3 regions of the Streptomyces sp. NPDC053427 genome follow, and region 1 is predicted to be linked to each of the others. Evidence: riboswitches for the same ligand, from Rfam matches in the RefSeq annotation. Region 1 holds a riboswitch; each other region holds the start of a gene.
The links. A riboswitch is a leader RNA that binds a small molecule or an ion and turns the genes downstream of it on or off. The one in region 1 is predicted to bind cobalamin.
Positions count from the first base shown of each region.

Region 2: it holds a riboswitch for cobalamin, as region 1 does, so the genes downstream of both, ACIGWZ_RS24240 (cobalamin biosynthesis protein) here and ACIGWZ_RS34965 (CoA-acylating methylmalonate-semialdehyde dehydrogenase) in region 1, are expected to answer to the same signal.
Region 3: it holds a riboswitch for cobalamin, as region 1 does, so the genes downstream of both, ACIGWZ_RS05240 (HoxN/HupN/NixA family nickel/cobalt transporter) here and ACIGWZ_RS34965 (CoA-acylating methylmalonate-semialdehyde dehydrogenase) in region 1, are expected to answer to the same signal.

Region 1 covers NZ_JBITYA010000015.1:179,303-186,679, forward strand. Annotated here, with positions in the region: gene mmsB (3-hydroxyisobutyrate dehydrogenase) at 1-736, opposite strand, end outside; gene ACIGWZ_RS34955 (enoyl-CoA hydratase/isomerase family protein) at 733-1,833, opposite strand; gene ACIGWZ_RS34960 (acyl-CoA dehydrogenase family protein) at 1,830-2,978, opposite strand; gene ACIGWZ_RS34965 (CoA-acylating methylmalonate-semialdehyde dehydrogenase) at 2,984-4,483, opposite strand; cobalamin riboswitch at 4,684-4,870, opposite strand; gene ACIGWZ_RS34970 (short-chain fatty acyl-CoA regulator family protein) at 4,938-6,368, opposite strand; gene ACIGWZ_RS34975 (MmgE/PrpD family protein) at 6,553-7,377, shown strand, end outside.
Region 2 covers NZ_JBITYA010000008.1:402,488-409,864, forward strand. Annotated here, with positions in the region: gene ACIGWZ_RS24230 (putative cobaltochelatase) at 1-187, opposite strand, end outside; gene ACIGWZ_RS24235 (cobyric acid synthase) at 187-1,779, opposite strand; gene ACIGWZ_RS24240 (cobalamin biosynthesis protein) at 1,776-2,747, opposite strand; cobalamin riboswitch at 2,877-3,033, opposite strand; gene ACIGWZ_RS24245 (hypothetical protein) at 3,238-3,666, shown strand; gene ACIGWZ_RS24250 (caspase family protein) at 3,672-6,332, shown strand; gene ACIGWZ_RS24255 (extracellular solute-binding protein) at 6,329-7,377, shown strand, end outside.
Region 3 covers NZ_JBITYA010000002.1:116,096-123,472, forward strand. Annotated here, with positions in the region: gene ACIGWZ_RS05205 (methyltransferase) at 1-270, shown strand, start outside; gene ACIGWZ_RS05210 (TetR/AcrR family transcriptional regulator) at 388-969, opposite strand; gene ACIGWZ_RS05215 (cupin domain-containing protein) at 1,095-1,580, shown strand; gene ACIGWZ_RS05220 (nucleoside/nucleotide kinase family protein) at 1,627-2,298, shown strand; gene ACIGWZ_RS05225 (hypothetical protein) at 2,246-2,659, opposite strand; gene ACIGWZ_RS05230 (MarR family winged helix-turn-helix transcriptional regulator) at 2,760-3,296, shown strand; gene ACIGWZ_RS05235 (alpha/beta fold hydrolase) at 3,366-4,214, shown strand; cobalamin riboswitch at 4,261-4,475, shown strand; gene ACIGWZ_RS05240 (HoxN/HupN/NixA family nickel/cobalt transporter) at 4,506-5,615, shown strand; gene ACIGWZ_RS05245 (VOC family protein) at 5,644-6,144, opposite strand; gene ACIGWZ_RS05250 (DoxX family protein) at 6,242-6,793, opposite strand; gene ACIGWZ_RS05255 (hypothetical protein) at 6,982-7,377, opposite strand, start outside.

The DNA.
Region 1 (7,377 bases):
GCGGGGCGGCGAAGCCGGGGAGGTAGTCGCGGTTGGCGGGGCTGGCGGGGACGGGCCCCGGCACGGGGCAGTTGACGGTCAGCGCCCAGCACTGGCCGGAGGCCGTGGAAGCCACGTCGAAGAGCGCCTGGTGGGACAGCCCGAGGCTTTCGCCGAGGACGAATGCCTCGCTGACGGCGATCATCGAGATGCCGAGGATCATGTTGTTGCAGATCTTCGCGGCCTGCCCCGCGCCCCCGGCACCGCAGTGCACGGCCTTCCTGCCCATCGCGGCAAGCAGCGGCTCGGCCTCGGCGAACTCGGCCTGCGCACCACCCACCATGAAGGTGAGGGTGGCGGCCTCGGCGCCCACTACGCCGCCGGAGACGGGGGCGTCCAGGGCACGCATCCCGGCGGCGACGGCGGCTTCGTGGGCGGAGCGTGCGTCGGCGACGTCGATGGTCGAGCAGTCGAGGAACAGCGTGCCGGGCCGGGCGGCGGTCAGCAGCCCCTCGTTCCGGTACAGGTCCAGGACGTGACGTCCCGCGGGCAGCATGGTGATCACCACGTCCGCCGTGGTCGCGGCCTCCACCGCCGAGCCGGCCGCCTCGACTCCGGCCCCAGCAGCGGCGGCGAGGACGTCGGGCACCACGTCGAAACCGATCACTCGGTGGCCGGCCTTGACGAGGTTGGCGGCCATCGGACCGCCCATGTGGCCGAGACCGATGAACCCGATGGTGCGGGTGTCGGCGTTCACCAGGGCACCTCCTGCGCCGATGCGAGTGCGGCGAGGCCGAGGCCGGATCCGGGTCGGGAGGGTTCGGGCCCAGAGGGTTCGGGTGGTGCGAAGAAGCGGGCTACGTCCGCGTCTCCGACCTCGGCCAGCGTGTCCGGTGACCACTTCGGGGCGCGGTCCTTGTCGATGACCTGGGCACGGATGCCCTCGGTCAGGTCGTGCGAGGACAGGGCTGCGCAGGAGATCCGGTACTCCTGTTCCAGTACGCGTTCCAGGGGCCCGAGCCGTCGGGCGCGTCGCAGCGCGGCGAGCGTGACCTTGAGGGCGGTGGGCGACTTCCCGGTCAGGGTCTCGGCGGCCCGTGCGGCCTCGGGAGCGGGGTGGGCGCGCAGGTGGGTGAGGATGTCCTCCACCGTGTCGGCGCGGTAGCAGGCGTCGATCCAGGCCCGCTGCCCGGCGAGTTCGCCCGGTGGTGGCTGCCGCACATGGCGTTCCAGGACGTCCCGGACGCCAGTGGTGGTGAGGTCGGCGAGCAGCCGGGGCAGGAGGTCGGCGGGGACGAAGTGGTCGGCGAGGCCGCACAGCAGGGCGTCGGCGGCGCCGACCGGTGCCCCGGTGAGCGCCAGGTGGGTGCCGACCTTGCCGGGGGCGAGGCCCAGCAGGTAGGTGCCGCCGACGTCGGGGACGAAGCCGATGCCGGTCTCGGGCATGGCGATCCGGGAGCGTTCGGTGACGATGCGGATGCTGCCGTGGGCCGAGAGGCCGACGCCGCCGCCCATCACGATGCCGTCCATGAGGGCGACATAGGGCTTCGGATAGCGCGCGATGCGGGCGTTGAGCCGGTATTCGTCCCGCCAGAACGCCGCCGATGCGCTCCCTCCGGTGCGCGCGTCCTCGTAGATGGAGCGGATGTCGCCGCCCGCGCACAGGCCGCGCTCCCCCGCGCCCGTGAGGACCACGGTCTCGACAGTGGGGTCGTGCTCCCAGGCGGTCAACGCTTCGTCGATGCGCTCGACCATCGGGTGGGTGAGGGCGTTGAGGGCGCGGGGCCGGTTGAGTGTGATGCGGGCGGTTCGGCCCTCGGTGGTCAGGAGGACGGGCTCGTCGGCGGCGGTCACCGCAGTGTCTCCGTCAGGCCGCGGGCCACGATGACGCGCATGATCTCGTTGGTTCCTTCCAGGATCTGGTGCACCCGCAGGTCGCGGACGATCTTTTCGATGCCGTACTCGGTCAAGTAGCCGTAGCCGCCGTGCAGTTGAAGCGCCCGGTCGGCGACGGAGTACCCGGTGTCGGTGGCGAACCGCTTGGCCATCGCGCACAGCTGCGGGGCCTGGCGGTCACCGCGGTCCAGTGCCTGCGCGGCCTGGTGGACCAGGGCGCGGGCCGCGGCCAGTTCGGTCGCCATGTCGGCGAGCCGGAACTGCAGTGCCTGCGCGTCGAGCAGCCGCGCGCCGAACGCCTCGCGGTCGGCGAGGTGGACCAGACTGCCGTCCAGTGCGGCACGGGCGCCGCCGAGCGAGCAGGCGGCGATGCCGAGCCGGCCGCCGTTCAGCCCGTTCATGGCGATGCGGAATCCGTCGCCCTCCCGGCCGAGCAGCCGGTCGGCGGGCACCCGCACCCCGTCCAGGACCACCTGACGGGTCGGCTGGGCGCTCCACCCCATCTTCTTCTCGTTCGGGCCGAAGGAGAGCCCGGGATCGTCCTTGTCGACGAGGAAGGCCGAGACGCCGCGCGGGCCGTCGTCGCTGGTGCGGGCCATGACGACGTAGACCTGAGAGGCCCCGGCGCCGGAGATGAACTGCTTGACGCCGGTGAGGAGATAGCCGTCGCCGTCGCGTACGGCGCGGGCGCGCAGGGCGGCGGCGTCCGATCCGGCGCCGGGTTCGGTCAGGCAGTAGCTGCCCAGGTCCTCCATGGCGCACAGCCTCGGCAACCATCGTTCGCGCTGGGCGGCGTCGCCGTACCGGTCGATCATCCAGGCGACCATGTTGTGGATGGAGAGGAATCCGGCGATGGACGGGCAGCCGGAGGCCAGGGTTTCGAAGATCAGCACGCCGTCGGCCCGGCCGAGTCCGCTGCCGCCGCTCTCCTCCCGGACGTAGATGCCGCCGAGGCCGATGCCCGCGGCCTTGCGCAGTACGTCCAGGGGGAAGTGTTTGTCCTGGTCCCACTGCACGGCGTGCGGGGTGAGGTGGTCCTGGGTGAAGTCGAGCGTCGCTTCGACGAGGGCGAGCTGGTCGTCGGTGAGCATGGTGGTGGTCATGGCGCTCACTTCATGGTCGGGAGGGTGAAGCTCGCGCCCTCCTTGGCCCCGGAGGGCCAGCGCGAGGTGACGGTCTTGGTGCGGGTGTAGAAGCGGATCGCGTCCGGCCCGTGCTGGTTGAGGTCGCCGAATCCGGAGCGCTTCCAACCGCCGAAGGTGTGGTAGGCGACCGGGACGGGGATGGGCACGTTCACGCCGACCATGCCGGTGTTGACCCGGCGGGTGAAGTCGCGGGCGGTGTCTCCGTCGCGGGTGAAGATCGCCACGCCGTTGCCGTACGGGTGCTCGCTGGGCAGCCGCAGCGCCGCCTCGTAGTCGGCGGCCCGCACGACGCACAGCACGGGGCCGAAGATCTCTTCCCGGTAGACCCGCATCTGCGGGGTGACCCGGTCGAAGAGCGTGGCGCCCGCGAAGAAGCCGTTCTCATGGCCGGCGAGGGTGAAGCCGCGGCCGTCCACGACGAGTTCGGCGCCCTCGTTGACCCCGATGTCGACGTACCGGCGTACCCGGTCGAGGGCGTCCCGGCTGACGAGCGGCCCGAAGTCGGCGCCGGGGTCGTCGCTGCGGCCGATGCGCAGCTGCCCGATGCGCTCCTTCAGGCGCTCGACCAGGGCGTCGGCGGTGGCCTCGCCGACCGGTACGGCCACGGAGATCGCCATGCAGCGCTCCCCCGCCGAGCCGTAGCCCGCGCCGATCAGCGCATCGACGGCCTGGTCGAGGTCGGCGTCCGGCATGACGATCAGGTGGTTCTTGGCGCCGCCGAAGCACTGGGCGCGCTTGCCGTGCGCGGCGGCGGTGGCGTAGATGTGCGCGGCGATCGGGGTGGAGCCGACGAAGCCCAGCGCGCCGACCCTGGGGTCGGACAGCAGGGTGTCGACCGCTTCCTTGCCCCCGTTGACGACGTTGAGGACGCCCGGCGGGAGCCCCGCCTCCAGGAACAGCTCGGCGAGCCGGAGCGGTACCGAGGGGGCGCGCTCGGAAGGCTTGAGGATGAAGGAGTTTCCGCAGGCGAGGGCGGGTGCGGCCTTCCACAGCGGGATCATCGCGGGGAAGTTGAACGGGGTGATGCCGGCGGTGACGCCGAGGGGGCCGCGCAGCGAGTGCACGTCGATTCCGGTGCCGGCGTTGTCGGTGAATTCGCCCTTGAGCAGATGGGGAATGCCGGCGGCGAATTCGACGACCTCCAGGCCGCGTTGCAGGTCTCCGTGGGCGTCGGCGACCGTCTTGCCGTGTTCGGACGACAGCAGCCGGGCCAGCGACTCCCGCTCGCCTTCCACGAGTTGGAGGAACTTCAGCAGTACCCGGGCGCGGCGCTGCGGGTTCCACTCGCCCCATTCGCGCTGGGCCTCGGCGGCATCGGCGATCGCCGCCTCGGTCTCGGCGCGGTCGGCCAGCGGGACGCGGGCCTGCACCGTGCCGGTGTTGGGGTCGTACACATCGCCGTAGAGCCCCGAGGTGCCCGAGGCGTGCTTGCCGCCGATGAAATGTGCCAGTTCGCGGACCATGAAAGCCTGCTCTCCGTCAGGTGAGATCCGGGGATGGCGCGCCGGCCCGGCACGGACGCCGGACGGCGTGCGCGCAGAAGCGGCGCGAGAAGCGCAGGGCCGGGTGACCGTCAGATGTCGGTGATCGGTACCCGCCGGGTTCGCCGGTCAAGGGCGTGGGTGCACACCGGTGCCATGCGTGTCTGCTCCATCCTCGTGGACAACACGGAACACCCCGCGGCCGGTATCCTGACTCCCGGATCAGCACACGCTCCCCGGCCTTCCCGACGGACTTCTCCGTCAGTGGCCGGTCTCTTTCGGGGAGCGCATTCCCCGGTCACAGTGGCGGGACCGCGCCGGAATCACACCGGCTTCCCTGCACCGCGGGCCTTGCCCACGAACATATAGTTGGACGTCCTAGTAAGTCCACCCCGCCACGGACCGCACGGCGGGAATCCGCACCAGGTCCGGGCGGTCAGGCGTCCGTGATCACCGGATAGGGCACATGGCTGCGCCGGTCGGGGTCCACGGCCAGCCGTCCGCCGGCCGGGGGACGGGCCCTTTGGGCGCAGTCCCGGCGTTCGCAGATGCGGCAGCCCAGCCCGATCGGCGTCGCGGCGCCCGGATCGTCGAGGGCGGTGCCTTCCGCGTACACCAGACGGGGGGCGTGCCGGAGTTCGCAGCCCAGCGCGACGGCGAAGTCGGCGCGTGGCGCACGATGCCCGAAGCCGCCCCGGGTGACGGTACGTGCCACCCAGAAGTACCTCTTGCCGTCCGGCATTTCGGCGACCTGGGTGAGGATGCGCCCCGGTGCGGAGAACGCCTCGTAGACCGTCCAGAGCGGGCAGGTGCCGCCGAGCCGGGAGAAGTGGAAGTCGGTGGCGGACTGCCGTTTGGAGATGTTGCCGGCGCGATCGACGCGCAGGAAGGAGAAGGGAACGCCGCGGTGGCCGGTGCGCTGGAGGGTGGACAGCCGGTGGCACACGGTCTCGAAGCCGACGCCGAAGCGGGCCTGGAGCAGTTCGATGTCGTAGCGCAGTTCCTCGGCGGCGCGGTGGAAGACGGCGTACGGCATGAGCAGGGCGCCGGCGAAGTAGTTGGCGAGCCCGATCCGGGCCAGGTCGGCCGCCTGTGGCGACGCCAGGTCCGCGGCGTCCACCAAGGCGTCCAGCAGCGGAGAGTGTTCCAGGAGGGCCAGCTGGGTGGCGAGTTGGAAGGCGCGCTGTCCTTCGCTGAGCCACGGTGAGAGCAGGAGCAGCCCGCTGCCGGCGTCGAAGCGGCGTGCGTCCGCCCCCCGTTCAGGGGCTGCCTGGACGACCTTGATGCGATGCCGTGCGGCGAGCAATGCGGTGAGCGCGTCGGCCGCTCGTCCCGCTGTGCCGAGGCCCAGGCCTTCGGCGGTCCGCTCGGCCTCGGTGTCGAGGTCTTTGAAGTGGTTGTGGTGGGCGTAGAAGAAGTCCCGTACCTCGTCGTGGGGCTCGGCGGGCAGCAGGGCCGCGGTGTCCTCGGGGGAGGCGAGGGCTACGACTCGTTCTGCGGCGTCCCGGTAGCGGCGGTGCAGCGAGACGAGCGCCCGCGCCACCTCGGGGTGGTCGCGCGCCACGTCCACGGCCTCCTCCGGGAGCACCGGGGCGCCGCATGCCTCGTCGCCGAGGGCGGCCCGCAGATCGGTGGCCAGCCGTTCCTCGTCGGCCTCGGAGAAGAATTCCGGATCGATGCCGAAGACCTCGGCGATGCGCAGCAGCACCGGCGCGGTGAGGGGGCGCTGGCTGTGCTCGATCTGATTCAGATAGCTGGTCGACAGACCCAGGGCGCGGGCCAGTTCCACCTGGTTCATTCCCCGCTCACGACGCAGTCTGCGCAGTTTGGCGTGGGCGTAGATCTTCCGTCCGGCAGGCCGTCCCATGTGCGTACCGCGCCCCTCTCCCACCCCATTTATCGCGAAGATAGCATCCGCACCTTTTGCAAGATTTGCAGATTCGCAGCTCACGAGTGGAGGGATTCCGCTTGGTGGAGCTGTCGCGGCGCGGTGGCGCGCGGGGAAGGCTGAGTCCGGTACGCCGCACCCACCGCACCCCGCGAGGAGTCCCGTGATCGATCACCAGGTACGCGTGCACCCCAGCGCCGACCGCCTGCCCCGCGAGGAGCAGCTCGCCTGGAAACTGGCGGCCGTGGCCACCGGCACCCACGACGCGCCCGACCTCGACCCGGACGCCGTGGCGATGGCGGTCAACCGGGTCATCGACAACGCGTCGGTCGCCGTCGCCTCGCTGCGCCGCCGCCCCGTCGCGGTCGCCCGCGCCCAGGCACTCCCCCACCGGACCGCCCCCGGCGCCTCGGTCCTCGGCGCTGCCGCAGACGTCCGGGTGTCACCGGAGTGGGCGGCCTGGGCCAACGGCACGGCCGTACGCGAGCTGGACTTCCACGACACGTTCCTGGCCGCCGACTACTCCCACCCCGGCGACAACATCCCGCCGCTGCTCGCCGTCGCCCAGCACTCCGGACGCGGCGGCGCCGACCTGCTACGGGGCATCGTCGCGGCGTACGAGATCCACGTCGCGCTGGTCAAGGGCATCTGCCTGCACCGGCACCGCATCGACCACGTCGCCCACCTCGGTGCCGCGACCGCCTGCGGCATCGGCGCCCTGCTGCGGCTGGACACCGGGACCACCTACCAGGCCGTCCAGCAGGCGGTGCACACCACCACCGCGACCCGGCAGTCCCGCAAGGGCGAGATCTCCAGCTGGAAGGCGTACGCCCCCGCCTTCGCCGGCAAGGCCGCCATCGAAGCGGTCGACCGGGCCATGCGCGGCGAGGGCTCCCCCTCGCCGCTCTACGAAGGCGAGGACGGATTCCTCGCCTGGATGCTGGACGGCCCGCACGCCGCGTACACGGTCTCGCTGCCGGAGCCGGGG
Region 2 (7,377 bases), on a different contig from region 1:
AGCCGGTGACGACGTCGACACCGGGCATCAGCGCCGTCAGCCCGCGCACCATCGTCGACTTGGCGGTGCCCTTCTCACCCCGGACGAGCACCCCGCCGATGGCGGGGGAGATCGCGTTCAGCAGCAGGCCCAACCGCATGTCGTCCATGCCGACGACAGCGGTGAACGGGTAGGAGACCGACGCCATTAACGGGTACCCCCTTCAAGGGAATTGCTCTGGTCGGACGCGTCAACGGGGCGCGGCGCCCCCGGAGGTACGAACGGCAGCCCCGCCGGCACCCCGTCCTCGATCAGCCGCAGCAGTGCCTCGGTGTCCGCATGCTCCTCGATCAGATCGCCGAGCCGGTCCAGCTGCTCCTCGCGCAGCGCGCCGAAGCTGGTGTCCGGGGCCGGTACGAACGCCCGGCCCGCGTCGGCCGCGACCCGGCGCAGGAACGCCCGCCGGAAGCCGTCGCTCTCCAGCGAGCCGTGCCAGTGGGTGCCCCACACGGAGCCGACCCGGCAGCCGTCCAGGAACGCCTCCTCGCCGCCGGTCACTTCGGCCACGCCATGGTGGATCTCGTACCCCTCCACCGGCTCGCCGAGCGCCTCGCCGACCGGCCGCGCGAGCGTCTTCTCCGGCGCGAACCGCACCCGTACCGGCAGCAGGCCCAGCCCCTCGACCGTGCCCGCCTTCGACTCGACCTCGTCCTCGATGCGCTCGCCCAGCATCTGGAAGCCGCCGCAGATGCCCAGTACCGGGCGCCCCTCGGCGGCCCGCCGGGCGATCGCGGCGGCCAGCCCGCGCTCGCGCAGCCACGCCAGCGCCCGGACGGTGCCGCGCGTCCCGGGCAGCACCACCAGGTCCGCGTCCGCCAGCTCCTCGGCGCGGTCCACGAAGCGCACCACCACGCCCGGTTCGGCCGCCAGCGCGTCCACATCGGTGAAGTTGGACATCAGCGGTACGGCACACACCGCCACCCGCAGCACATCCGCGCCGACCGGCGGAGCGACCACCGACTCGCGCACCGCGCCGCGCAGCGAGACCCGCAGCCCGTCCTCCTCGTCGATGCCGAGCCCGTGCGCGTACGGCAGCACGCCCAGCGCCGGCCGCCCGCTCAGCTGCTTCATCATCTCCAACCCGGGCTCCAGCAGCGTCACATCGCCCCGGAACTTGTTGACGAGATACCCCGCCACCAGCTCCTGATCCTCCTTGGACAGCAACGCCGTGGTCCCGAAGAACGACGCGAAGACACCGCCGCGGTCGATGTCGCCGACGATCACCACCGGGATCCGGGCCGCCCGCGCGATCCCCATGTTCACGATGTCGGTGCGGCGCAGATTGATCTCGGCGGGGCTGCCGGCGCCCTCGCAGATCACCGCGTCGTGGGTCCGGCGCAGCTCGGCCAGGCAGTCGGTCACCGTGCCCAGCAACTGCTCCTGGCGCCCCGCGTGGTACCCCCGCGCGCTGAGCTCCCCCACCGGCTTGCCTAGCAGCACCACCTGACTGCTGCGGTCGCTGCCCGGCTTGAGCAGTACGGGGTTCATCAGCGCGGTCGGCTCCACCCGCGCCGCGGCCGCCTGCATCGCCTGCGCCCGCCCGATCTCCGCCCCCTCGCGCGTCACGAAGGAGTTCAGGGACATGTTCTGCGCCTTGAACGGGGCGACCTTGACGCCCTGCCGGGCCAGCCAGCGGCAGATGCCCGCCGTCACCACGCTCTTGCCCGCGTCGGACGTCGTGCCGGCCACCAGCAGGCCGCCGCCGACCGCCGTGCCGGATCCCCTCAACCGCCCGTTCACCGGGGCTTCCTCCCACTCTCGTTCCTGCGCCGTACCACGCCGACCGCCAGCCGTCCCGCGACCGTCGTCGCCAGCGCCAGCACACTCACCCGGCGCGAGAGCCGCACCGCCCGCTCGATGTCCTCTGTGCCGGGCGGCGGCGCCGGACCGTTGAGCACCGGGCGGTGCTCGACCCGTCCGCCGTACGCCAGCGTGCCGCCCAGCCGGACGCCGAGCGCGCCCGCGAACGAGGCCTCCACCGGGCCCGCGTTGGGGCTCGGATGCGCGCCGCCGTCCGCCCGCCACGCCCGCAGCGCGCCGCGCCGGTCGGGGCCCGCCAGGACGGTCAGCGCGGCGGTCAGCCGGGACCCGGGCCAGCCGGCCACGTCGTCGAGCCGGGCCGCCGCCCAGCCGAACCGCCGGTAGCGCGGCGATTTGTGGCCGACCATCGCATCCAGGGTGTTCACCGCACGGAACGCCACCAGGCCGGGCACTCCGCCCAGCGCGCCCCACACCAGGGCGCCCACCACCGCGTCCGAGGTGTTCTCGGCGACCGACTCCACCACCGCGCGGGCCATCCCCGGCCCGTCCAGCGCCTGCGGATCGCGGCCGCACAGATGCGGCAGCCGCTCGCGCGCCACCTCCAGGTCACCCGCCGCCAGCGCGCCGCCGACGGCCCGCGCCTCCCGGCCGAGCGAGGTGCCGCCGAGCACCGCCCAGACGGTGGCCGCGGTCAGGGCGACCCGCGCCGGGGCCCGGCCGCCCAGGGCGCGCTGAAGGAGGGCGGCACCGGCCGCCGCGCCGCCCGCGCACACCACGGCGTGCGCCGCCCCGTATCCACGGTGGTCGCGCCACAGCCGGCGCTCGAGTGCGCCCGCGGCACGGCCGAAGGCGGCCACCGGATGGCCGCGCCGGGGATCGGCCGCGATCAGGTCACCGAGAAAGCCGAGGGCCGCGCCGCACGCATATCCCGCGTGTTCGCCGCGCATCGGATCAGGCCGCCGTCAGGCCTCGAAGGCACACGGTGACGGCTGGGCGCGGGCATCTCGAATGGCGGCCGGGCATGGCGATATGTCCTCACTCAGGGTCCGCGCCCTGGCTCGACGTGACGGCGACGAGAGTCTCCTGGCTCCCGGATCGGCGCTTCCCCCGGCCTTCCAGCCCGTACGCGGCGGCCCCTGCGGGCATCCGTGCGGCGGACCGTGGCCGTTGCTGGAGGAGCGCTCCCCGGTGACAGTGGCGGGACCGCGCCGGATTCTCACCGGTCTTCCTCATCTGTCGCCGAATGGCCCGGGCAGTCCACCACGCCCCGCGAATGCCCGTCAACTCACCCTTGACCTGCGAAGCAGCCCTGTGGCAGGGGGTGTGGCGCGGGCCACAGGGTGGTCGGTACGTCACCGACGGTTGCCCCTGGGCCTGATCGCGCGTCACTATCTGGTGCACGGTGGGCAATGGGGCCCGCCGGAAGGGGGCCGGGGGATGTCGGACAGCGCCGACCGCGACGAGAGCGGTCGACAGACGCAGCAGGAGATCCGCATCAGGATCACGGGCACGGACGATGCGGAGCAGGACACCGCGCACCTCAAGGCGTGGCTGGAGCGGGAGCCGTGGCTGACCCGGCGGCAGCACGACTGGGCGCGGCGTTCCCGGCCCGCGGGGGAGAGCGAGGGCGTGGCGGAGCCCGGCCCCGCGGATATGGCCGTCGGGGTCGACGACCTGATCCTGGTCGTCGTCGGCGCGGTCGCCGCGGAGGTCACCAAGAGCCTGACCATCGCCCTCCAGGAATGGCTGCGCCGGCGCAGGGAGGAACGCGCCGACGGCGAGCGGCCCTCCGTCGCGGTCGGCGAGCGGGACGGCGATCTGCGCGAGCTCGGCGGCGCCGGGGGCGGCAGCACCGCCGAGGACTGAGGCGGATGCCCGAATACGACGCACGGGGCAAGGTCAACCGGGCGCTGCTGATCTGCGTCAGCGACTACAAGAACCTGCGCCCGCTGCCCGCGGTGAAGGACAACGCCGAGAAACTCAAGAGCGTCCTGACCGACGCCGGCACCGACCTGTTCACCGAGGACGAGGTCCGCATCTGCCGGACCCAGGAGCCGTGGGAGGTCCAGCAGGAACTGGACGTCGTCACGAGCGAGGCGCGCGGACTGCTGCTGGTGTACTTCTCCGGCCATGGCCGGGTCGGCCCCGACGGCGGCGATCTGCAGCTGATGGTCGGGACGTCGGAACGGCGCCACAAGACCGTCTCCTGGGCGGACGTGGTGCTGCGCTACCTGGACAACGCGCGGGCCGACCGGATAGTGATCATCCTGGAGTGCTGCTACGCCGGAAACGCGGGCGAGGCCTTCCACCGCTGCCGCAAGCCCATGTCGCTGCTGATGGCCGCGCAGCCCAACCGCCGTATCTTCAGCGGCGACGAACCGGCCGGCGGCAGCGTCTTCACCCGCGCCGTGGTGCGGATCCTCGAACGCGGCATACCGGGCAAGCGCTTCGTCGCGTTCGACGATCTCGTCCAGGCGCTGCGCCGGGAGGTGGTCGGCGAGCGGACCCCGATGGGCGACGTCTGGAAGCCCCGCTCGGCCAAGCAGAACACCACCGACGACGTCATCCTCTCCTTCGCCACCTCCGGCGACCGGCCCCGCACCCCGCTGCGCATCCGCTTACGCCGCTGGCTCAACGCCTACCTCCGGCACTGGCCCAGGCTCCTCCTCGTCCTCGCGATCATCTTCGTACCGGCCACCGGGGGCGTCGTCCTGCTGAACCTCCCCGGCGAGGCCCCGGCCTGCCCGCCCGCCCTCGAACTGCGGCTGCTCACCGCCCCGGAGGCCGAACCCGCGCTGCGCCGCGCCGCCTTCGACTACGAGATGTCCGCGGCCGACACCCGCCCCCTGGACGGCGAGGGCGACTACCCCGACGGCTGCCGGCGCGCCCAGATCACCGTCTACTCCGCCGCCAAGGACCAGGTCGGCCAGGGCTTCGCCGCCGCCGACCGCTGGCAGGGCGAGGCGCAGGGCACCGGCAAGGGCGGGCCGGACGGCAAGGGCGTCGACCCCCTCTACCGGCCGGGCCCGCAGCCCGACCTGTGGATCCCCGAGTCCACCGCCGACTACGACGAGGTCCGCCGCCGGATGCCCGCGACCGGCTCCCCGGCGACACTGCACGACACCGGCCCGGTCGCCTACACCCCGCTGGTCGTCGGCATCCCGTCGAAGAAGCAGCTGGACGACGTCGAACGGGGCAGCGCCTCCTGGCGGGACCTGCTCACCGGCACCGACGCACAGCACCGCAACCTCAAACTCCTGCGGCCCAGCCCCGTCCTGTCCGGCACCGGCCTGCTGCACACCGTCGGCCTCTACCTCGCCGCCGACGGCTCCGCCATCGGCTCCTCGGACACGGCCGGCCCCGATCCGACGCTCGCCGACAACGCCGAGAGCCGGCTCTCCGCCCCGGGCAGCCAGTACGCGGGCAGCACCGAGCTCCTGTGCTCGCTGCGCCCCGGCCGGAACGGCTCCGGTGACGCCGGGGCCGGCTCCGGCGCCGCCGCGAAGTCCGCACCGCTGGTCTCCGAGAAGGCCCTCGCCGACTTCAACCTCGGCCGCGCCATCGGCAGTTGCCCGACCCTGCCCGACCCGCTCGCCCCCGGCGACCGCTACACCGCCTACTACCCCAGGAACGTCCCGGCCCTCGACCACCCCCTGATCCGGGTCGACTGGCGCGGCGCCGCGGACGCCACCGCCCGGCGGGCCGCGGTCGGCCGGTTCGCCGAGTGGCTGCGCGACCCGGGAGGCGGGCAGCCCGCCATCACCGCGCAGGGCTACCGCGGAGTGCCCGGAAAGGACGGCGCGATGCCGCAGCCGGCACTCGGTTCGCCGCTGCTCACCAGCCGCGCGGAGACCGATCCGCACGCCCCCGTCATCCCCTTCACCGCGGGCTCGGACCAGGTGTCCAAGGTGCTCGACAGCTACAACAAGGCGCAGAAGTCCAGCCAGTTGCTGATCCTGATGGACGCCTCCACCTCCATGGCGGACGGCGGCAGACTGCCGATCGCCGTCAGCGCGGCGAGCCGGGCCGTGGAGATGGCCGGCGCCCACCACACGTACGGGCTGTGGACCTTCCCGGACCCCGCACACCCCGACGACCGCAACGCCGTGGACGAGCTCGTCCGGCTCGGCAGCGCCGACCCGGCCCGGGGCAAGGCCGCGCTGGAGCGGATCGCGGGCGGCGGCCTGGTCGACCACGGCGCCGCCATGGAGGAGGCGCTGACCGCCGCCGTACGGGCGATGAAGACGGCCAAGGGCACCAACAACGCCATCGTGCTCGTCCTCGACCAGGACGACGGCGCCGGAGCGCAGCGCGCCGCGGGCGTGGACAGGACGCTCACCGCGCTCCTGAAGAGCGGACCGGATGTGCCGGTCCTGACCCTGGCGATGGGCCGGTCCGGCTGCGACGCCGTCGCCCTCCAGTGGCTGGCGGCCGCCTCCAAGGGCCGCTGCGTGTCCGGGGGACCGGGGGCGCCGGATCAGCTCGCCGGTTTCGTCGCCTCCATCGGGACCGCCGCGAAGGGGGACCGATGACCGCTCCCCGCACCCCGATGACCGCCGCGCTGGCCTGTCTGACCCTGCTGGTCGCCGCGAGCGGCTGCACCTCCGGAGTCGGACCCGGCCCCGAGAAGGGCGCGATCGTGCTGGCCACCGGCAGCGACCTCAGCAGCTCCGGCGTCCGCCAGGACCTGATCGACGCCTTCGAGAAGCGCACCCACCGCACGGTACGGATCGTCAAGCTCCCGGACACCGCCGACGGCCAGCGCAGCCAGCTGCTGGCGGCGGGACAGTCGGGCAACGGCGGCTATGACGTGCTCAACATCGATGTGGCCTGGACCGCGGAGTTCGCCGAGGCGGGCGTGATCCGGCCCTGGGGCGCGAGCCTGGACGGCGACTTCCTCGACAGCGTGGTCAAGACGACGGAGTACGACGGCAAGGTGTGGGGTGTGCCCTTCAACACCGACGCCGGGCTGCTCTATTACCGCAGCGACATCCTGCACGACTACGGGCACGACGGTCCCCCCGCCAACTGGGGGCAGCTGAAGGACTGGGCCGACCAGGTCGCGGGCGCCTACAACCGCAAGGCCGCGAAGGAGGCCGACGGCGGGCGGAAACCGCCCAGGATGTACGGCATGGTCGCCCAGCTGCGGCCGTACGAAGGGCTGACCGTCAACGCCCTGGAGTCGGCCTGGGCCAACGGCGGTGACCCGGACGCCACCAGCTTCACCAAGGGCGAGCAGGTCGGCTCGCTCCAGCAGGGCGTCGCCGACCTCAAGCTCCGGCTCGACTCGATCATGCCGCACGAGGCCACCACGATGGACGAGACCGAGAGCCGCCGCTGGTTCGCCGACGGCCGGGCGCTGTTCATGCGCAACTGGCCGGTCGAATACGCCTCGGTCGCCGAGAAGCTCACGCCCGGCCGTCAGTTCAGGGTCGCCGAGCTGCCGGCCCGCGCCGTCGACGGCAAACGGATGTCCGTCCTGGGCGGGCAGAATCTCGCGATCTCCGCGCACAGCACCCGGCCCGAGGGGGCCCGGGCGCTCATCGAGGCGCTGACCGGCCGGAGCAGCGAGCGCTG
Region 3 (7,377 bases), on a different contig from region 1:
AACCGGATGCTGCACGGCTTCCTGAGCGGCCTGGCGGACCATCTGACACCGGGCGGCGAGGGCTGGCTGATCCTGTCCGACCTGGCCGAACACCTCGGTCTGCGGCCGCGCGCCGAACTCCTCGACGCCTTCGCCCGGGGCGGCCTCACGGTCCTGGACCGGCACGACATCACGCCGCGCCATCCGCGCGCCCGCGACACCTCCGACCCACTGTACGTCGCCCGCGCGGCCGAGGTCACGTCCCTGTGGCGGCTGGGCGCGGCGGGCTGACGCCGTACGGCCGGATCCGGCCGGGCCCGGTCGGCGACCCGTGTCACCGGCGTCGCCGGCTCCGGCCTCCCCCGGCTCCGGCCCGCGCGCCCGGCGCCGCTCCGGACGGCCCCGCGCTCAGCCCGGAGCCCTCAGCCCCGCGCACGCGTTGCGCACATAGCGGCGCCAGTCCCCGGCGTCATTGCGGATCACCGCGGCCAGCCCGCACACGATCATCACCACGTCCGCGACCTCGGCATCCGCGCGCACGCTGCCCTCCTCCTTGCCACGGGCGAGGAGCTGGGCGGCGATCGTCTCGGCGCGCGCCCGCCCCTCCCCGGTCGGTTCGGTGGATCCGAATGCCGCCTCGATGGACGCGGACAGTCCGCGTTCGGCGCTGAGCAGCTCCCCGATGTGCCGGAGGTAGGCGGCCAGTCCGTCCGCCGCATCCGGACACGGAAGACAGGCCGTGCGCCCGAACTCGACGATCTCCGCCTGCCGTTGCTCCCCCACTGCGGCGATCAGAGCCGCCCGGCTGGGGAAGTGCCGGTAGACCGTCCCGACGCCGACCCCGGCGGCGCGGGCCACCTCGGGCATCTGCGCCTCGTCGCCACGTGCCCGGAACACCTCGCGCGCGGCGTTGAGCACGCGGGTGCGGTTGCGCTCGGCGTCGGCGCGCGGCCGGCGCTGTGGTGCGGGGGAGGCGGAGGAGGCTGTCACACGGCGATGCTACTGCTAGGGTAAGTAAACGGAATCGGATTCCGATTCCGTTTACTTATTCCGCCTTCACTTCGATCTCCCGATCCCGTGCACGCCTTCCGCCCCGGAGAGGACCAGCGATCACCATGCGCAAGGAGACAGACGAACCACGGCCGCCCGCGGAGCGCTTCTTCGTGCTGCCGGCCGGCGAACGGCGACCGGGACGCGTACCCCTGCCGCCGGGCTTCGCCGTCAAGGCCCGCGCGAACGAGACCGAGGGCCGGCTCTCGGTCCTGGAGACGCAGCTCGACATCGACATCCCGCCGCACGTCCACCACGGCGCGGACGAATTCCTCTACATCCTCGAGGGCGCGATGGAGGTCGACATCGAGGGCGAAACCCACCGGCTGACCCCCGGCATGTGCGCCCTGCTTCCGCACGGCGTCCCGCACGCCCTGCGCAACGCCTCCCGGCCGCCCGCCCGATGCCTTCAGATCTCCTCGCCCGGTGGCTGGGAGGAGTTCGTGGAGGACATGTTCGAGGCCGGCCCGGTGGTCATGAAGGACGGGCACCCCGACCTCGGCCGCCTCAACGAGATCGGCGCCAAGTACGGGATGGAGTACCAGGGCTGACACCCGGACCGGCGACCGGCCGCGCATCGGGCACGATGGACCCACCATGGACCTCCAGCACCTCCTGTCCCGCGCCCGCCGGCTCGCCGCGACCGCCCGCCCCGGCCGACGCCGCCTGCTCGGCATCGCGGGCCCGCCGGGCGCCGGCAAATCCACCCTCGCCGCCCACCTGGTGGCGGAGCTGGCGGGGCAGGCGGTGCTCGTCCCGATGGACGGCTTCCATCTCGCCGCGGCGGAGCTGCACCGCCTGGGCCGTACCGACCGCAAGGGCGCGCCCGACACCTTCGATCCCGCCGGGTACGCGGCGCTGCTGACCCGGCTGCGCTCCCCGGAACCCGGCACCGCCGTCTACGCCCCGGCCTTCGACCGCCGCATCGAGGAGCCGGTCGCCGGGAGCATCCCCGTAGCGCCCCATGTCCCCCTTGTCGTCACCGAGGGCAATTACCTCCTTCTCGACTCCGCACCATGGGCCCGCATCCGCACCCTTCTCGACGAGGTCTGGTACGTCGACCTGGACACCCCGGAACGCATCCGGCGCCTGGTCGACCGCCATGAGCGCTTCGGGCGCCCGCGCACCGACGCCGAACGCTTCGTCCGCACCTCGGACGAGGCCAACGCCCGTACCGTGGCGGCGACCCGCGACCGCGCCGACCTCGTCGTCACCTTCACTCCCGAAGAAGCCCCCCTCCCCGAAGCCCCTCTCCCCCGGGCCGAGTAGGCGCGCCCAGCAGACCCAGGACGGACAGCGCGCCCCACCCCAACGACACCGCCACCGCTTTCGCCTTCCGCTCCCCTCCCGGCAAGGTCGCGGCGAGCAGCGCGGCGTCCCCGAAATCCGCCGCGATACGCAGACAGGCCGCCGTGCGCAGCGCCGGCCCCTCCGGCGCCAGCACCATCGCGAGCCCGCTCGCCGCATCGCGCCAGCCGAGCGGCCGCAGCGAGGTCCGGGTCGCCCGCTCGCTCCGCCCGTCCTCGCCGACGAGCCCCGAGGGGCGGGCCAGCAGATCGGGCAGTACGGTCACCGCCACCCCGTACACCGCGGTGGCCGCCCCCACCGCGCGCAGCAGACGCACCGTCACCTTCCGCCCGCCTCCCGCCGTGGACCCGCCGGTTGCCTCGCTCTCGTCCTTCCGCGGCACGGCCCTTCTCAAACGACACTTCCAGTGTCATCATGACATCATGAGTGTCGTTGAGGCGGATGACAGTGACCGGCCGGCCCCCACCGAAGAGCTTCTGTACGACGTCATACGACGCCTGTGGCCCCTGCACCGCACGATCGTGCGCGCGGTGGAGCGCGAGCTGGAAGGCACCGGCATGACCGCCGGCGAGCACGCCCTGCTCGACGCACTCCGCAGCGAAGGCCCCCGGACCGTGCCGCAGTTGGCCCGCACCATGGGGCTCGACCGGCAGCCGGTGCAGCGCTGGGTGAACCACGCGGCGGAGCTGGGCCTGGTGGTGACGGCCCCCAACCCCGCCCACCGCCGCTCGCCTTTGATCGAGCTCACCACCGAGGGCGGCGAGGTGATGCGCGGAATCCAGCAGTTCGAGGCCGCCGAGCTGCGCCGCGGACTGGCCGACCTCTCGGCCGACGACGTCGGAACGGCCCTTCGCGTACTCGACCGGCTCGGCGAGGAGTTCCGGCACCTGGCGAACGGCTCACGCGTTGCCCCGGAGGGGCCGGACAACGAGGACAACCAGCCCGAACGGCATCATTAGCCACGGAGCGCCGAGACTCCGTACCACCGCAGCACCACCGCATCGCTGACACAAGGGAGTGCACAGAGAATGACCCACCCATTCGCCGCCTGGTCCGAGCTCGACAACGGCACCGTGCCGGTCGAGGACGGCGAGCTGTTCTACGAAACGGCCGGTGAGGGGCCCGCGGTGGTGCTGCTCCACGGCGGCATGCTCGACGTGCGCATGTGGGACGAACAGTTCTCCTGGCTGGCCGGCTCCGGTCACCGCGTGATCCGTTACGACTCCCGCGGCCACGGCCTCTCCTCCACCGTCACCGGCGACTGGTCCAACCACGACGACCTGTGTGCCCTCCTCGACGCCCTCGACGTCCCGAGTGCCGTCCTCGTCGGCCTCTCGCACGGCTCCCGGGTCGCCCTCGACGCCGCCCTCGCCCACCCGGACCGGGTCAGTGCCCTGGCCCTCGCCGCACCGGGCGTCAGCGGTCGCGCCTTCACCGACCCCTTCGTCCTGGAGCACATCAAGGAGCAGGTGGCGGCGATCGGCGCACCGGACGGCGCGGAGCGGTATGTCGAACACTTCCTGCGGATGTGGGTGGACGGCCCGCACCGCCGGCCGTCCGACGTGCACCCCGGGCTGCGCGAGCGGATGCGCGCCTCGGCCGCGGCCACGGTCGAGGTTCACGCCGACGGCGTGGGCGTCGGAATGCCGAGAGAGGTCGGCGCCGCCGACCGGCTGTCCGAGATACGGGTGCCGACGGTCGTGTTCGACGGCGACCTCGACAGCACGGACATCTCCGCCAACGCCCATGCGATCACCCTCGCCGTGCCGGGTGCCCGCAGGGTCCGGATACCGGGCGCGGCCCATATGGTCAATCTGGAGAACACCGCGGTCTACGACCGCGAACTGCGCGCCTTCCTCTCCTCCCTGGCGCGCTGATACCGCCGCGCTCCGAGGGGCCGTCCGCGCCGCGTGGGGCGGCGGCTAGAGTTGGCCGTGCCGTGGTGTTCGGGAAGACCGGTGACGGACCTTGTGGTCCCAGACCGGAGCGGCCCTCGCCACTGTGATCGGGGAGTTCCCGGCCCTTCCGTATGCGCTTGCGCGCCTACGGCGCCACTGACCGCAGCCCGCGGCCGGGAAGGCGGGGCCGGGCGCGTGCACCTGTAAGCCAGGAGACCGGCCACGGCATCTCACGAACTGATCCACGAGGTGCTGGAGCGTGACCGCCGGATGGCCCTGTCCACCGATACCCCGACCACCCCTGCTTCCGCCGCGTTCCGCTGGCGCCGGCAGGACACCGTCCGTACCGCGGGCCTGATGGCCGTCATAGCCGGGCTGCACGTCGTCGCCTTCGGCGTGCTCTTCCTGCTCGTCGTCCCCGGCCACTACACCGTGGGAAGCAAGGCCTTCGGTGTCGGACTCGGCATCACCGCGTACACCCTCGGCATGCGGCATGCCTTCGACGCCGACCACATCGCCGCGATCGACAACACCACCCGCAAGCTGATGGCAGACGGCAAGCGGCCGGTCTCGGTGGGCTTCTGGTTCGCCCTGGGCCACTCCAGCGTGGTCGTCCTGATGGCCGCCCTGGTGGCGGGCGGCGCCCAGCTCGCCGGCACGCTGCTCAACGACGAATCCCGCACCCATCAGATTCTCGGCACAGTCGGCACCACGGTCTCGGGGACGTTCCTCTACCTCATCGCCGCGCTCAACCTCATCGCCCTGACCGGGATCTGGCGGGTCTTCCGCGGGATGCGCGACGGCCACTACGACGAGGCCGAGCTGGAACAGCGCCTCGATGCGCGCGGCTTCATGAACCGCATCCTGGGGCGGTTCACCCGCGCGATCTCCCGCCCCGGCCAGATGTTCCCGCTCGGCTTCCTCTTCGGCCTCGGCTTCGACACCGCGACCGAAGTGACGCTGATGGTGATGGCGGGCAGCGGCGCCGCGGCCGGCCTTCCCTGGTACGCCGTCCTGTGCCTGCCGCTGCTGTTCGCCGCCGGAATGAGCCTCTTCGACACCCTCGACGGCACCTTCATGAACTTCGCCTACCAGTGGGCGTTCTCCAACCCGGTGCGCAAGGTCTACTACAACCTCACCATCACCGGCCTGTCGATCGCCGTCGCCCTCTTCATCGGCACCATCGAGCTGGTGACCGTGCTGCACGACAAGCTGGCCCTCAACGACCCGGTGACCGGCTGGGTTTCCGGCCTCGACCTCGACAATGTCGGCTTCGTCATCGTCGGCCTGTTCGTGGTGGTGTGGGCGGCGGCGTTGGCGTACTGGCGCCTGGCCGGGGTCGAAAAACGCTGGGCGGCGAGGACGTCGTCGGGCTCATAGGCCCGGACGCCCCGCTTCCGCGCGGCCGTCAGGTGGCCGAGCCGGCCGCCGCGCCGGTCATCAGGTCGGGCCCCCAGCGCTCGAGCTCCGCGGCAAGGTCCAGCGGGCGCAGCCGGTCCAGCACGTCCGGGCCGGGCCACTGCTCCCGCGGGACCCGCCACATCACCTCGAACTCGTTGCCGTCCGGATCCTTGGCGTACACGGACTTGGAGACGAGATGGTCGGTGGCGCCGACCAGCGCGCCGCGCGCCGCGAGCCGCCGCTCGGTCGCGGCGAGTTCGCCGAGCGTGCCGACTTCCCAAGCCAAGTGGTAGAGCCCGGCCCGGCCCGCCTCCGGGCCCGGCGCGTCCGGCCCCACCGCGAACAGCCCCAGGTCGTGGTCGTTGAGCGAGCCGGGAGCGCTGAGGAAGGCGGCGCGCCCCGGTATCTCGGCATCCAGCGTCAGCCCGAGGGCTTCGGTATAGAAGGCGACAGACCGCGCCACATCGCGGATATAGAGCACCGCGTGGTTGAGACGGCGTACGGACAAGATTCTCTCCCCACTCCCGCCGCGACGCCCTCAGGAGCCACGGCACACCTGCTTCTGCGTATCCCCGCTTCCGCGGGTTCCTGCCTGCGCTGCCTCGCTACTTCCGGACCAGCAGCACGCCCCCGGCGACCAGCACGGCGAGCACCAGCGCGACCACACCGTGGACGAGCCGGTGCACGCGCAGCGCGGGCAGGAGGCGGTCGGCGGCAAAGCGGCCGGGGCCGGTCAGCGCCAGCGCCGCCGCGCCCGCGGTCAGCAGCAGCTCGTACTCCACGCCCTTGGGTGCGAAGAATCCGCCGCCCCACTTCACGGCGAGGGCGTTGATCATCGTGCCGACGACCGCCGCGGCGGCGAGCGGCGTGAGCAGCCCGAGCACCAACCCGAGCCCGCCGAGCGTCTCGCTCACCCCCGCGACCAGGGCCATCGTCTTCCCCGACGGATAGCCGCTCATCGCGAAGAACTGCCCCGTCCCCTCCAGCCCGCCACCACCGAACCAGCCGAACAGCTTCTGGGCCCCATGCGCGGCCATGGTCAGCCCGAGCGCGATGCGCAGCAGGAGAAGTCCGGTGTCGGTGCCGTGCGTAGCGGGCGCCCGGCGCGTGTCCGCACCGAACAAGGGGGTCTGGCGAGTGCTGAGGGGGGACGTCATGGAGAGCGCTCTTCCCGTGTCGAGGTCGGCCGGGCCGAAGGCCTTGAGGATTTACTTGAAAGTTCAAATCTACGTCCACGACGATACACAGCCGCCCCGGGACGGACAACCATGAACAAGCCACACAACCCAACGGGATGAACCGCCACCGAAGCACCCAAAAACCCCACAAGGCACCGCCGAATCCCTCACGCGACGGGCACCACCGCGGCCTGCGCCTGCGCCTTCCCCTGCGCGCGCCCGTCCCACCGGACGCACACCTCACCGGGAAGCCGGCGCCCCACGCCCGCCGCCATCACGAACTGCACCGACTCATCGGGCCGGACGGTGGCGTCCTGCGGGAGGTTGCGCGCGCTCGCCCCCAGGCCATCGGGATCGACACGGACCCCGAAAGCGGTGGCCGAGCCCACATTCCGCAGCGCGAACCGGTGCCCGCCGCGCCGCCGCACCTCCCACCGCACCTCGCCATGCACCCCACCGAACGACTCGGGCAGCTCCAGAGAGGAACCCGGCCCCCGCTCCCCCAAAATGCGCAGCGCCGCGGCAAGCGTGTCCTCCACCGCACTCGCCCGCCGCGCGGCCGC